Regions from separate parts of the Pseudoalteromonas sp. Isolate6 genome, predicted to be linked through region 2. Evidence: riboswitches for the same ligand, from Rfam matches in the RefSeq annotation. Region 2 holds a riboswitch; the other holds the start of a gene.
What was found. Region 2 has a riboswitch for lysine ahead of dapA (4-hydroxy-tetrahydrodipicolinate synthase). Riboswitches for the same ligand answer to the same signal wherever they lie in the genome.

Region 1: it holds a riboswitch for lysine, as region 2 does, so the genes downstream of both, lysC (lysine-sensitive aspartokinase 3) here and dapA (4-hydroxy-tetrahydrodipicolinate synthase) in region 2, are expected to answer to the same signal.

Annotation. Positions count from the first base shown of each region.
Region 1 covers NZ_JAKEVK010000040.1:7,420-14,418, reverse strand. Annotated here, with positions in the region: gene L1D50_RS08190 (sodium-dependent transporter) at 1-583, opposite strand, end outside; gene L1D50_RS08185 (DUF924 family protein) at 663-1,193, opposite strand; gene lysC (lysine-sensitive aspartokinase 3) at 1,316-2,662, opposite strand; lysine riboswitch at 2,751-2,921, opposite strand; gene nhaD (sodium:proton antiporter NhaD) at 3,068-4,315, opposite strand; gene L1D50_RS08170 (hypothetical protein) at 4,472-5,716, shown strand; gene L1D50_RS08165 (hypothetical protein) at 5,721-6,269, shown strand; gene L1D50_RS08160 (ATPase) at 6,266-6,999, shown strand, end outside.
Region 2 covers NZ_JAKEVK010000008.1:22,677-29,675, reverse strand. Annotated here, with positions in the region: gene L1D50_RS02165 (PLP-dependent decarboxylase) at 1-797, opposite strand, end outside; gene L1D50_RS02160 (2,3,4,5-tetrahydropyridine-2,6-dicarboxylate N-succinyltransferase) at 797-1,537, opposite strand; gene dapA (4-hydroxy-tetrahydrodipicolinate synthase) at 1,548-2,432, opposite strand; lysine riboswitch at 2,548-2,725, opposite strand; gene L1D50_RS02150 (response regulator) at 2,868-4,592, shown strand; gene L1D50_RS02145 (hypothetical protein) at 4,578-5,195, opposite strand; gene L1D50_RS02140 (TraB/GumN family protein) at 5,354-6,229, opposite strand; gene ilvG (acetolactate synthase 2 catalytic subunit) at 6,758-6,999, shown strand, end outside.

The DNA of each region.
Region 1 (6,999 bases), on a different contig from region 2:
CTGCGCCGTCTAATGTCGCCATATAACCAATAAGGCAAAGCAGTAATACCAGTAACAACGGCATAAGTCTGCGCGACCAGGCTTCTATGCCTGACTTTACCCCTTTGAGAATAATGCTCGCAGTCAAAATTAACATCAGTGGTGTAAAGATAAAGTTTCTAAGCATCGAGTCACCGCTCAGAAACTGGTGTGCGACATCTAATTCAGCCATTTGCGCAAGAGGATCAAGTGCATGAGATAGCATCCATCCAGCCACAATGGAGTAAAAGCTTAGCATCACGATAGCGCCAGCAAGGCCGATATACCCCGCTGCAGCACCTATTTTCGGATTGCGCTCACGCCAGGCTGTTTTAAGTGCTTTGACTGGATTTGCTTGTGCCTGATGGCCTAAATACAATTCGGTGTAAAGAGCAGGCAATGCGAGTAAGAAAATCACCGCAAAATAAACCAGTAAAAATGCACCGCCACCGTGATTTGCAGCTTGTGTGGGAAATCCCCAAATGTTGCCAAGTCCAACAGCCGCACCTGCTGCTGCCAACACAAAGCCAAGTCGGCTTTGAAATCCATCGCGCGTATGAGCCATGTCTGTAATCAATCATTATTTTTGTAGACGGCCGATTATACGTACTTCCGCTGAAAATGCGAGAGGTTCTCGGTACACCTTAGAAACTCGAGTTGGGGGTCTCTAGAAAGTCCATTTCTTCTTCTGTTGAATCACGATTGAGTATTTCATTTCGATGGGGATAACGACCAAATCTATCGATAATTTTTTTATGCGCGACTTCAAAATCATAATTAGGCAGGTCACGAAAATAATGATCTGCAGCGCGATGGATGATGCGACTTTCACTATGCATCATGGGTAGGTATAAAAACATCAATTCAGTGTCGTTTAGCTGGCGGTGATAGCCCTTTTCAATGGCATGCTGAGTGAGGCATAGCGCCAGAGGGTCACTGGCAAATGCCTCTGGAGTGTCTCTGAATATATTCCGTGAAAACTGATCTAAGATAATGATTTCGCACAGCGCGCCAAGTGGTGTCGCTCTCCAACTCGAAAGCTCACCTTGATACGCCATTTGGTGCAAAATACCGAAGCGATTTTTTATTATGCGATCAAAGTCCGCAGACTTCTTCCACCAGTCAACTTCTGTGCATTCAACAAACCAAAACTCGTAGACGTCTTTATAATTCATGATGGCACTCCTAGGGATAAACAAACTTAAAGGTCAACAAACCCTAAACGTTATCAACAAAGTGCCACCCCAAACTCAATAATGCAACTTTTTTATTAGTGCAACACAGGCAACGGAGCTACTTACGCAACCTCTAGTAATTTTGCATGAATTGACTGTACGACCTGATCTGACTCATGTTGTTCAACCAAAAAGCACAAGTTGTGCTTGCTCGCACCATGGCATATTAGTCGAATATTAAACTCTGACAACACATCCATCAGGTTAAGTTGGCACTTCTTCAACTGAATTTCAGAGCCGATCATAGCCACCAAAGTAAGATTATTTTCGACGGTCACATGACAAAACTCGCCAAGTTCATCCAAACAAGCTTGTTCTAACTCTGGCCGAGAAGCATTCGGCGCATTATCTAGTGTAAGCGCGACACTAATTTCCGAAGTCGTTACTAAGTCAACCGATATATTGTAATTACTTAAAATGGTGAAGATACGAGCCAAAAAGCCGCTAGCAAGGAGCATTTCTGGGCTCTTTAGCGTCAATAGTATTTGGTTTTTACGTTGTGTCACAGCGCGAATGCCTGCTTGCGCCGTTTTCTCTTTTTCAATCCAGGTGCCGCCCGCTTGCGGGTCACGACTTGAACCAACAAATACTGAAATACCTTTACGACTAGCTGGCAATATAGTTGCGGGATGTAACACCTTAGCACCAAATGTCGCCATTTCTGCCGCTTCATCAAAACTCAAACGAGGAATTGGTCTAGCCTTTGCGCACAAACGCGGATCAGTACTAAAAATACCAACAACATCGGTCCAAATGTGTACACTTGACGCATCAATTGCCTCAGCCAACAGTGCAGCGCTATAGTCAGAACCGCCACGACCAAGCGTAGTCGTCTGACCGTATTGGTCACTACCAATAAACCCTTGTGTCACTTGCACTGTATCGCCAAGTAGCGCGACCAAATTGGTTTGCGCAGCTTCACGCGTCGCTGCGACATTCGGATTCGCTTTACCAAATTGATTATCTGTTTTAAGTACCTTGCGAACATCAAAGCGCGACGCCTGAACCTGGTTATTACGTAGTATTTGGGTAAACAAATAAGAAGAAAAACGCTCGCCAAAACTCAACATTTCATCGCATTGCTGTCTGCTAAGTGCTGGTAAACTCGCAAGGCTTTCAAATTCACTGAAGGTTTGCTTGTAACCCTCAGCAAGATCAGCATCTAAAGATACTTGATCGATAATCGCTTGCTGTATGTTTTCAACCGCTGCCACAACTGCTTTGCGCCCGGCTTCACCTTCTTTTTGTTGAGTGAGCGTGACAAGGTGATTGGTTACGCCAGCACATGCACTAACAACCACTACGCGAACATTTGGGTTGTCACGAACAATATGAGCACAACGAGACATAGCTTCAAAGTCAGCGACACTGGTACCGCCAAATTTGGCTACAACATACTGCGAATTCATTTTCTCTCCTCTCGACTGTTACCACAGTCAAATTTTATAAGGAGAACTCGGCATGGGATTTCTAGAAAGACGAATGCTTGAAATGACCTTTGCCAGAAGCTCTCCACCAATACGGTGACAGTTCCGAGGATTCAGCCTCGTAAACCGAAGAATCGCTGCGACGAGCAACTTTTCTCCTCGGCGAATACTTCCCTCACTAGTGGTCATTGGCCTCGTCACCTCACACTAACTACCTAAGCATCGCGCCTCTTCTGTTTATTTTGCCTTTGTTAATCTGAATAAAAGCAAAATAAAAGCCCGCAATCAATGCGGGCGATGTAAGAAAATTATCTTTTAGCCGTCTAGGTGTCAAGTTATTTATGAAAAACTTATCCCAAAGCGGTAAAAAAATTAAATCCATTAGTCTTAAATAAGCTGGCCCGCGAAATACGCACCACTATATCCAATGGTATAAGCGATAAGCAGGTAGATACTCATTTTAAGATAGCTTGAGAAGGTTAAGGCTTTAACCTTACTCATTGCAATGATCCCCGCTGCAGAACCAATGATGAGCATAGAGCCACCAACGCCAGTCGCATAAGTAAAGGTTAGCCATTGCGCTGGAGTCATCGTAATGTCTGCTTTTAATAGCGCAGCCGTCAAAGGCACGTTATCTACCGCCGCACTCATTAAACCGACCAAGTAGTTTGCGTATTCCGGTGCAAGATGCAGGTATAAATCGGTAAACTTAGACAGTACACCGACCTCTTTCAACGCTCCAACTAATAACAGCACACCCACAAAGAACAATAACGTGTCGTATTCAATTTCACGGATATAGTCGATGATTTTCTTATTGACGTCCTTCTTGCGCATCAAGAATTGCGCCATTAAGAACATCAAAGACAAGCCAAATAAGAAAGTCAGCATCGGCGGTACATGGTATTGCACGCTTAAGAATAACGTAGCAAAAATGGTTGATAAGAAGATGAGCGCAATGGTGATATCGGTCTTTTCAATTCTGCGTAATTCAGCCTTTTCAAAGGTAATTTTTTCATTCATACCAATAGAAAGCATGGCTGCTAACACAAATACACTCAACATCGACGGCATGATCAGCAATAAAAGGTCTGGGATCGTGACTTTATCGGCCAAAAATATCATCAAGGTGGTTACATCACCGGTGATCAATGATACGCCGCCCGAATTGACACTGAAGATAATTAACGTCGCATATTTTATTAACTTTTTCGGGTCAAGTTTCAAAGACATGACAACAGCTAATGAAATAAGCGTCGCAGTAATATTATCCGAGATGGATGAAAATATGAATGCAAAAGCACCAACCAAAAACATTAGCTTGCGTTCGCTAATATGGGTTGGCATGATCCGATGAACAATATTTTGGATGAATCCTTTTGAGTTCAAATAGGCAACAAATGTCATTGCAGCCATTAAAAACAACCATAAAGTTGCGATTTCCAAAATGTTGTGGTCTAGCTCAATTTGTACAATTTCTGGGCTTTGGCCATTAATCGGAGAGATAAAGGCGATAATCCAACATAAAGTGCCAAAAAAAAGCGTTGTTTTGGCCTTGTTTACGTGAATAATATCTTCTATAACGATGAGTATAAAAGCGATGGCGATCAGGGTTAGAATAATGGGCGTGACCATAATGCGCAAACAACCTGTAATTAAATGTAACAAGGGGTGGGTTCGTTTTCGCGGCGGATTCTAGCACCATCACAGTCCCCATGCTACGTACGATAAACATTTTGTGACAAATTGATGAAGTTGTGATGTAGCCTAGCTACTATACCTTGGAAAGTTATGATCCCAGCTAAAAAATTATTAAATACGATAAATGAGCACTGGAATGTGTTGGAGCTACTTTTTAAACGATTTAAGCTCGCTGATTTCAGTCTAAAAGATGTACAAAACATCTTAAAACAGAAAAACCCAAGCTGGTCGAGTGAACGAATTTATAAAGAAACCAATCGATTACTCCAGCAAGAAATTATTATTCCTTTAGCTAAGTCCTCACAGTTAGAGATCAACCGTGCAATCGCTGACTTTGCCAGCTTCCTCTTGCAAGAAGAAAGCCTTGGTTTAGCGGAAGAGATCACGGTGCTGGTAAAAGACTTAGAAAGATTAGGTAATCGCATCGCACAAGCCGGTGAAGAGGCTGACTACTCTGAGCTACGCCGTTTTAGCCGCATTATGGACGAACGCGTTCGTAAAATTGTTAAGCTGTTCGAGCATAACGAAAGCGCTATCATGAACCTCGTGGAGCAAGCCAAATCAGACACCTCAACGCTGTCTCTTGGCATGAGATATAAAGCGGTATTGGAAGCGTTTGACGAATATATCGAACCTATGCTGGAAATGGTCGATATTCACGGCCCTTTCCAACGCTGCTTTGATCAAATAGAGCTTCAGGTCAGTGAGCAAATTGACGAGATTGAACAGTTAGGCCGTGGCGCTGCAGACAAACGTATGCTGGAGCAGCTCAGAACACGTATTTTAGATATGCACCTCATTGGTAGAGAAAGCTTAAGCCGCAGTGCCGATCTCCTCATGCCGTTACGTGAAGAACTGCGCCGCAATACACTCATTACACGGCAAGCCTCTAAAGTCCTTGGACAAATTAGAAAGCGCGGCGTTGACCGTTTACTCTCACCAGTTCAACCAGAATTTGTGTCAGACATTCAACGTTTTAACCTTGGGCAAAAGCGTCACATGGTCGCTTATATGGCAAGTCTCGTTGAGTTTGAACATGAAGAATATCAGCTGCCCGATCAAGACGATGTACCAGCTTATCAAAGCCCTTACATTCCAGATTACAACTCGGTAAAAACGAGATTTCAACAAACCGGTAAAAAGCGCCAGGCACTATTAGGCTTTTTAAGCGATAGCTACCCTGATCTTGAAGCAGACGAAATGCTGTTTCTTTATCAAAAGCTGATCAACGAATCTGACTTGGCACTTAGCCAAGAGCAACAAAAGAGTAAGATCACTATCGCATCGCATACCTTCTCCTTATATCCATTTAGTGCCAAAGCAAAACAAGATTAGCATTATGACGACAATTAACTTAGATATGCTCAACGAGCTCCAAGCCATCAATAAAAAACTGGTGAGCGGGTATCATATCAGTGAGCAAGACACGACCCTTTGGCAAGAATTAGATCAGCAAATTGATAGCTATCAAGCGCTATTTTCAGCTTTAGGCCATGACTTACAGCACGATGCCCGTGGCTTTTATTATTTGGCAAGCGATGAAAGTACGCCAAATATGGGGAAAATTTCCCGCGCGATTGCCTTAACCATTTATATTTTGATTGAGCACTATGCCAACCAAGGTAAAGATCCGCTTCGCGTACTATTTGATGAAAGCTGCGATTTAGAGCTAATGCAAACCATAGTGCAGCTCAATAAGCATCTTTTTGACCAGTTGGAGATTTTTTCGGGCTCAGATCTCAGAAAAGACGTGTTTTTACGTATGGTGAGATTGGGTCTAGCCCGTGAGGTTGAACAAGGCTTTATGCTACTTGCACCAATTTATCGCTACATTGACGCGCTAATGGAAGTAAACGAAGAACAATATGATATTGAGGACGAGCTATGAGCGAGCAGTTGTACGGCTTAAGTAAACTAGCATTATTAAATACCGCCGGATACGCTAAGTGTGTCATTCCTCTGGATAAAAGCGCGTCTATCTGCGCTCCGAATAACACCGGTAAAAGCTCGGTGATCAATGCGCTGCAGTTTCCACTTATCAACGATTTAAGACTGACTGAATGGGATGGACACGATTTAGAAGAAACACGTAAGTTCTACTTCTCTTCTGATCAATCCTATATTTTGCTTGAAGCCAACCTCCCCCACGGCGATGTGGTCATTGGCGTTGCGGGGCTGGGTAAAATTGCCGGTTATGCGCATCAGTTTTTTTGCTATCAAGGCAAACTCAATCTTGATGATTACACCGAAGGGAAAAGTATCATCAAGTACACTAAGCTATTTAATCACTTACAGGAAAAACAACTTAAGCCTGTAGAACTAAAAGCACAAGAGCTTAATGCCCTACTCACAGGTGGCGCCACACCATTTGATGGCGATATCAACCTGAAGATGATCCCACTGAATAATGTCCAAGATGCGCCTGTATACAAAGAAATATTCCGTCGTATTCTGAATCTGCATAAACTCGGCGCGCAAGACGTAAAACGCTTTATGCTCAAGGTGTTTGAACGTCATATGTCGAACTCGAAAGTCGACTTTTATGAAGTCTGGCGTCGCGCTTTTGATAAGGTCAACCGTGCGCGTCGTGAACTAAATGCGCTGGAGTCAATGCAAGA
Region 2 (6,999 bases):
CCTAATTCCATCCATAATTCTTCCACTTGCGTGGCGGATTTTATCGATGCGAGCGTGTCTAATAATTTCTGCCAATCGAGAGAAGGACTTTGCCTATCATAGGGGATGCCAAGACCACCACCTAAGTCGAGTACCTTTAGAGTAATATCTAAATCAGCAGCGAGCTGAACTAAAGGCGTAACCATAGCCTGCCAAAGTTCAGCGAGTGTATCGCTACAGAGCATATTGCCCCACTGGAAAATATGCAGCCCGACAAAATCTAGGTGGGTGTAGTCACTTAAAGTTAGGGCTTGCCACTGCTCAGCACCGAGACCAAAAGGAGTTAGCGTATTGCCACCAAGTGGATTGTGCTCTGCTTTATCAAAGCGTAACTGCACCCGCAGTAAAACTTCAAATTGAAGCTCAAACTCTTCGGCTACTTGATTTAACCAGCGTACTTGATTGTGACTTTCAGCCACGAAAATACGTACGCCTTGTGTTGCAAAATGACGGATCTGCTTTAGTGATTTGGCAGGACCGGTGTTGAGCACGCGCTCAGGTGCGATCCCTTGAGATAACACCTGTTCAAGCTCGCCGCTAGATGCCACATCAAAGTTAAACCCAGCGTCATCTAGGGTTTGAATGATATGTGATAGCGGATTCGCTTTTACGGCATACCAAAGCCTAACGATTTGCTGATCAACTAAGGGCTTAACATGCGCACTTAGCTTATCTAAATCGTAGCAAAAGAGAGGCGTGTCCTGTTGCTGGATCAATGCCTCAGCTGCGGTTCGCTGTGACGTGCTCAACCAAGTCATTAGCGTAGAACCTCTTCCAGCGCCAGTGATGCATCGCTTTGTTCATCACGGTATTTTACGATAAGTGCGCATGACATACTTAGTCCTTGCTTTCGTGCCCACTCACTTGAGGCTGGACGGGAGCCTGGGATCACTATCGCGTTTTCAGGGATGGCTTCACCTTTGTCAAGCAAGCGCTCGTTCACGCAGTCATAGACAGGAATACTTGCTGAAAGGCGCACACCCGGTGCTAATACGGCACCGCGTTTAACAACAACTCCTTCAACCAATACACAGCCGGCACCAATAAAGGCATCGTCTTCAACAACAACAGGGCTTGCTCCAACTGGTTCTAATACACCACCCACTTGCACCGCTGCGCTAAGGTGGACATTTTTACCAATTTGCGCGCAAGAACCAACCAACGCATGACTATCTACCATAGTACCTGAATCAATATAGGCACCAATGTTGACATAAGCCGGTGGCATAATGATTGTGCCCGCTGCGACGTAAGCGCCACGTCTTACACTGCTTCCGCCAGGAACCATACGAACGCCATCTTGGGCAGCAAATCCGCGTGGTGCTAAGTTATCCTTATCAACAAATCCACCTGGGAATTCCGTATTTACGCCATTTCTAAATGCCTCAAGGATCCCTTGTTTGACTTCTACGTTAGCATGCCAATGGCCTTGCTCATCCTGTGTTGCAGCACGTACTGTGCCATTTTCTAAATCGTTTAGTAGAGTTAACCAGCTCATATTTACTGCCTTAGTTCCAAGATAAAATCGTTTCGTTCGCGCGAGTGATCGCATCGGTATGGGTGAGTTCTAAATGTGTCAGTGGCGGGCGCAAGTTAGGACTTGTGAGCTTGCCCTGTAAATGCATTAACACTTTGACCGGAATAGGATTTGCCACTGCAAATAAGCTATTTGCAGCTTCTGACCAGATGGTAAATAAATTAGGAGAAGTGCCGCTTAACGAGCGCCTTACAAATTCCGCGGTTTGCTGCGGCCATGCGTTTGCTGCGACAGACACTAGACCCGTCGCACCAGCTTGTGCAAAGTAGGGCATTAAGCCATCTTCGCCGCTATAGATTGCGACATCAGGCGCTGCCTGACGAAATGCTTCAAAGGTGGCAATATCACCACTGGCTTCTTTTAGTGCCCACAGATTAGGGTGGCAAGCTAGCTCGCCGAGTAGTTCAGGAGCGATAGCAACGGCACTGCGACCAGGTACGTTGTAGAGCATGCAAGGATTGTGACTTTCATCAAGTAGTGTGCTAAACCAATGTGCCAGACCGACTTTGCCGGGCTTTGCGTAGATTGGTGAGCCAAGCAAAAGTGCATGAATGGGCTGCGTATTGCAGAAGCGCACCCACTGTGCCTGCTGCTCAAGATTACTGCCGCCAACGGCAATCATGAGTGGTACGCTTGGCGCGAGCTGGCAAACAAACTCAACGATTTGTCGCTGCTCTTGCTGGGTGAGCGCCAAGCCTTCGCCGGTACTGCCAAGTAAAAGAATGCCGTTACGAGCCCGCTCTTGATCGCGTACAAGCGCCGTTAACACGTGAAAATCAACCTGATTTTCAGCATCAAAAGGTGTTACTAAGGCCGTCCACAATGGATAGTCAGATAAGTTGAATTGTGATTTCATCTCTACCGAACTTAAATCATGTTCGGAGTTAGGAGGGTGTCCAAACTTCGAACCGTTAAAATTCGAAGAGCAATGGACTTAAAAAGGATAAGGCAGCCAATGGCCTTATTTTTCTAAGACCAGAAGCTCTCCACCAAGTATGTTGGTGACAGTCGCTGGGATTCAGCCCAGTCGCCCGAAACGAGTATTAGCAAAAAGTACTCAATTTCTCGGCGTGTATTCCCCTCACTAAGCTGCAACGGAGTTTGCTCTCCTTCACTTAGTTACCTGAATAACGCACCTCTTCCAGCCCTCAGCTTGACGCCGTAGCATCAAACTATCTAAATAGGGTGAGCGCGCATTGAAACATTTTGGCCGTCTAGGTGTCAAGTATTGGGCTGTAAATAATGCGATTGTTAACTACACTTAAGATTGCGGCTGAGACAACGCTATGAGATGAAAAACAAAAATATGTCGTTAATAAATAAAGTTAAAAATCGTTATATCGGGGCATTATTAGCTATGGCTATCTTGTTATCGATGGCGATGGGGGTAATGCAGTATCTACTGTATCAACAGAGCCAAGACGCACGGGTAATTAATATTGCAGGTATGCAGCGGATGTTGTCTCAGCGTATCGCACTTTTCAGTGCACAAGAGGATAAAAGAGATAGTGAAGCACTGCGCCAAGCGATTGACAAATTTGAGAGTAATCATGACTTTTTAACCAAAATAGAGCGTGGTGAGGCGGTTTATTTAAATGAAGCCCTCGAAGTATTTTACTATCAAGGACCTGTGCAGTTAGATGTTCAGAGTAAAGCTTTTATTACCTTGGCAAGGTCACAATTACAGCAACCAGCTCCTCAATTAGTGGCGCAAATTTTTATCGCATCTCAGCACTTACTTCCAAATCTTGATAATGCCGTTACACTGTTCGAGCAGCACGCGCGAAGTAAAACAGAGATGGTGAGGAAAATAGAGCTGTTAATTTGGCTGCTTGGACTGTTGCTATTGTTTATCGAAGCCAAGTTTATATTTCGCCCAATGGCGCGAGAAATAGCTGAAGCACTTGACAAATTAGAGGCGGCAAGAAAACTTGCCGACGATGCATTACACTCAAAATCACGATTTTTAGCGCGTGTTAGTCACGAGCTAAGAACGCCTTTGCAGGCCATTCAGGGGTATCTGGATGAATACCTAAATAATAAAGATTCTCAGCAATTACAACATGTGAAAAATGCAGCAAATCAATTGGACGTATTACTTTATTCCGTTCAAGACTTTAATAACCTTTCCGAGCAAGAGGTTGTAATTGAGCGCCATCGGGTCGCGTTGCGCGCACTAATAAAGTCAGCCTGTATTGCCTTTCAATTAACCGCACACAAGAAATCTCTCGCTTTTAATCTGGCGTTAAGTAACGAGTTAGATGTGACTTGTTACTGTGACGGTAAGCGTGTTAGTTGGTTAATCAGTGAATTGGTCAATAATGCAACTAAGTTTACCGAATATGGCAGTATTCAGGTGTTTGCAGATCTCATTGTGGATGAAAATGTGTCATTTTTAGAGTTTGTAGTTGAAGATACTGGACCTGGGTTTGACTATCAGCTGTTACGAGAATCTATGCATAGCGAGCACTTTCAAGGCACGCAATTAGGGCTTAAGCGTTGCCAATTACTTTCATCAGCGCTTGGCGGCCGATTAGATTTTATTGCGAAAGAGCCTGCTGGCACGAGAGCAACTCTGAGAGTCCCCATTGAAATTGACAGTCAACAAGCACCTGCTCGTAAGGCGGAGCAGGTGTCAGCTCACATTTTATTGGTGGAAGATAATTTACTAAATGCTCGCGTGATTGAAAAAATGCTTCAGCCCGTAGCTAAACGAGTAACGCATGTTGAACACGGTGGGCATGCCCTTGAAGTATATGAAGTGGGTAAGTTCGATATTGTGCTAATGGATTTAAATATGCCAGTAATGAGTGGCTTTGAAGCCACTCAGCGCATAAGAGCGCTAGATCCAATCGTTCCTATTCTGGTTGTTACAGCAAATACTAATGTAGAGGATTTGGATAAAATTTATGCACTCGGGGCAACGGCTCATTTGTATAAGCCGTTGCAGCCTGATGTGCTGCATAACAAAGTGACGTTGTTATTGGACGAGTGTGGAGACTTAGTCTCGTCTTAACCGGATATTTCCTACACCGACTTCTGCATCGATAGAATACGGACCCTGACCACGATAGTCTGTTGTTGAACCAACTATACTTTTTTCGGAGGTTTCTACGTTGCCAAAACCTGACATTTTCGTTTTACCAACACCTGAATCTAACGACACCTTTTTGAAGTCGCTGGCGGTAGTCTCAATCTTTATTTTCCCTACGCCTACCTCTAAATCAGCAGAATTATTAAGATCTTGAATATCAATTTTGCCAACACCAACCTCTACATCTAAGGCTAGACTGACCGGTACCTTAACTTGCCAAGATAGTTCGTAATCATCAGACTTGATCTCGAGTGATAATTTGTCCCCAGAAGTGTCGCTGGTCAGGGTGGCCTCACTCACATCTGGTTTACCAAACCAACTGTCTGATTCTTTCGGTTCAACCAAAATGTCGACCTCTATGGTGTTGCCATTGTAGGTTTGTAGGTCGATTTTGCCCACGGCAATATCCACTTCCAACTCGGCTAGGTCATTACTTGGAAATGAGGCTGTAATGGTTTTTGACTCTTGTGCTTGTGCAGTGATTGCCACAGCAGCTAATGCTACAACTAACGCTAATTTTTTCATTATTTTTTACCTTCAACGAGAGTGTTTGAAAGGTAAGTCGCAAATAACAATGAAAAGGTTTAAAAAGATTTTTATTTTTTAGGGCGTGTTGATGGAAGTACCTGTTTTCCACGCCCATAAAGTAAACTACTTACCTTTTGGTAAGTTAGTGCTGAGCGTTATAGCCGGGTGACTGAGTAGCCATTATTTTTAAGCTGCTCAACAAGGCCATATTTTTCAACGAGATGTAATGCACCAACGGCAATAAATGTTGATTCATTAGGGAGTTGTTTTTTTAGCATTTCGATCCAGTTATTGTTGCGCTCAATGATCATCAATTGTTCAGCTAATTTGCCGTACTTATCATCCGCAAAGCTTACCTGATAGTAATGGGATAACTTTTCTAAATCGCCGCTTCGCCATGCGGAAACTAAATCCAAGAAGTAGGTATTCAAATCTGACATCTGTGCAAATGTTTCCTTGAGCATAGCGTCACTATGAATACTCAGCTGACTGAACATTTCAAGCTGATATTCTAAGGTTTCAAATTCACCAATTGGGATCTTCTTTTCGTTTGCATAGGCTATTACTTGTTTATCGATGCCATTGGTATCGGTAAATCCAAGTTTTTGATATTCCAGTTGTAGCATAGTTATCATAACAGCCCATGGCTTGTAGCGTTCAAATAAGGCGATATCTATTTGCTTTTTGGAAAAGTAATCTTGTAGTTTCTGATAGACTTCTGCAGAGAGTTGGTCTTTTAGTGTTTGGTTGCTTTTTAACAACATAAATGGCATTGAGCGCTGTTGGATTGCAAATGGAGAAAGTGCCTCTAAGTTCACTTCAACCATGACCCTATCACTGCTCGCAATGGCGCTTTTTACCTTGGTCGGTAAACCTTGCATATGTTTGTCACCGACGTGCACGGTACCAAATAAGTACGACGTTTTGTTGTTTTTTTCTATTTTCCATAGGCCAACTTCTGCGTTGGCGAGATTACTGAAAAAGCTTAAGCAAAGATAAACAAATAACAATGGTGAAAATACTTTACCCATAGTAATGATCCAAATTGGTTGTAAAGGGTCAGTCTGCGATATCGAAATGTGAATGTCACTAAAAAATGAAGTACGTGTAGGCGGTAGAAAAAATTTCATATAGGCAAATCGAGAAAGTAAATTTTTCGTTATATCGAAGCTGAACCAATAGAAAATTCGCATTTTAAAATGTGTGGTTGTTTTGATTCTATAAATTGTGGTTATTTGGTTTTTTTATGCGTTAAACTCAGGTTTTTAATTTTAAATAGCATAGTTTTTTGTGTTGACTTAAGTGTGCAAGGCGCGGTATTAATAGAAAAAGAGGCAGCGCAGTACTTACACTGGATGATTGCCAAGTTTAAATTTACGGAATTAAAGCAATGTTACTAACAGCAACTCTACTAGTCGTGATTATCAACGTGGTGATTATTATTACCGCGGGGGCTAGTTAGTGCTGTAAGAAAAGTATCAGCATAAGCGCCCCCCGCACCAAAAGGTTCGGGGGGCGTTTTCGTTTTAGGGCATAAAAAAGGCAACTGAGAGCAGATCATGAGCAATTCAACAACCGGCGCACAACTTGTTATCAAGGTGCTAGAAGAGCAAGGCGTTAAACACGTATTTGGTTATCCTGGTGGTGCCATCATGCCCATTTATGACGCTTTGTATGGCGCGCCAGTTAAGCACTACTTGACTCGCCATGAGCAAGGTGCTGGTTTTGCTGCTGTTGGGTATGCTCGCAGTACAGGTAAGCTTGGGGTTTGTTTTGCCACATCTGGACCTGGCGCTACAAA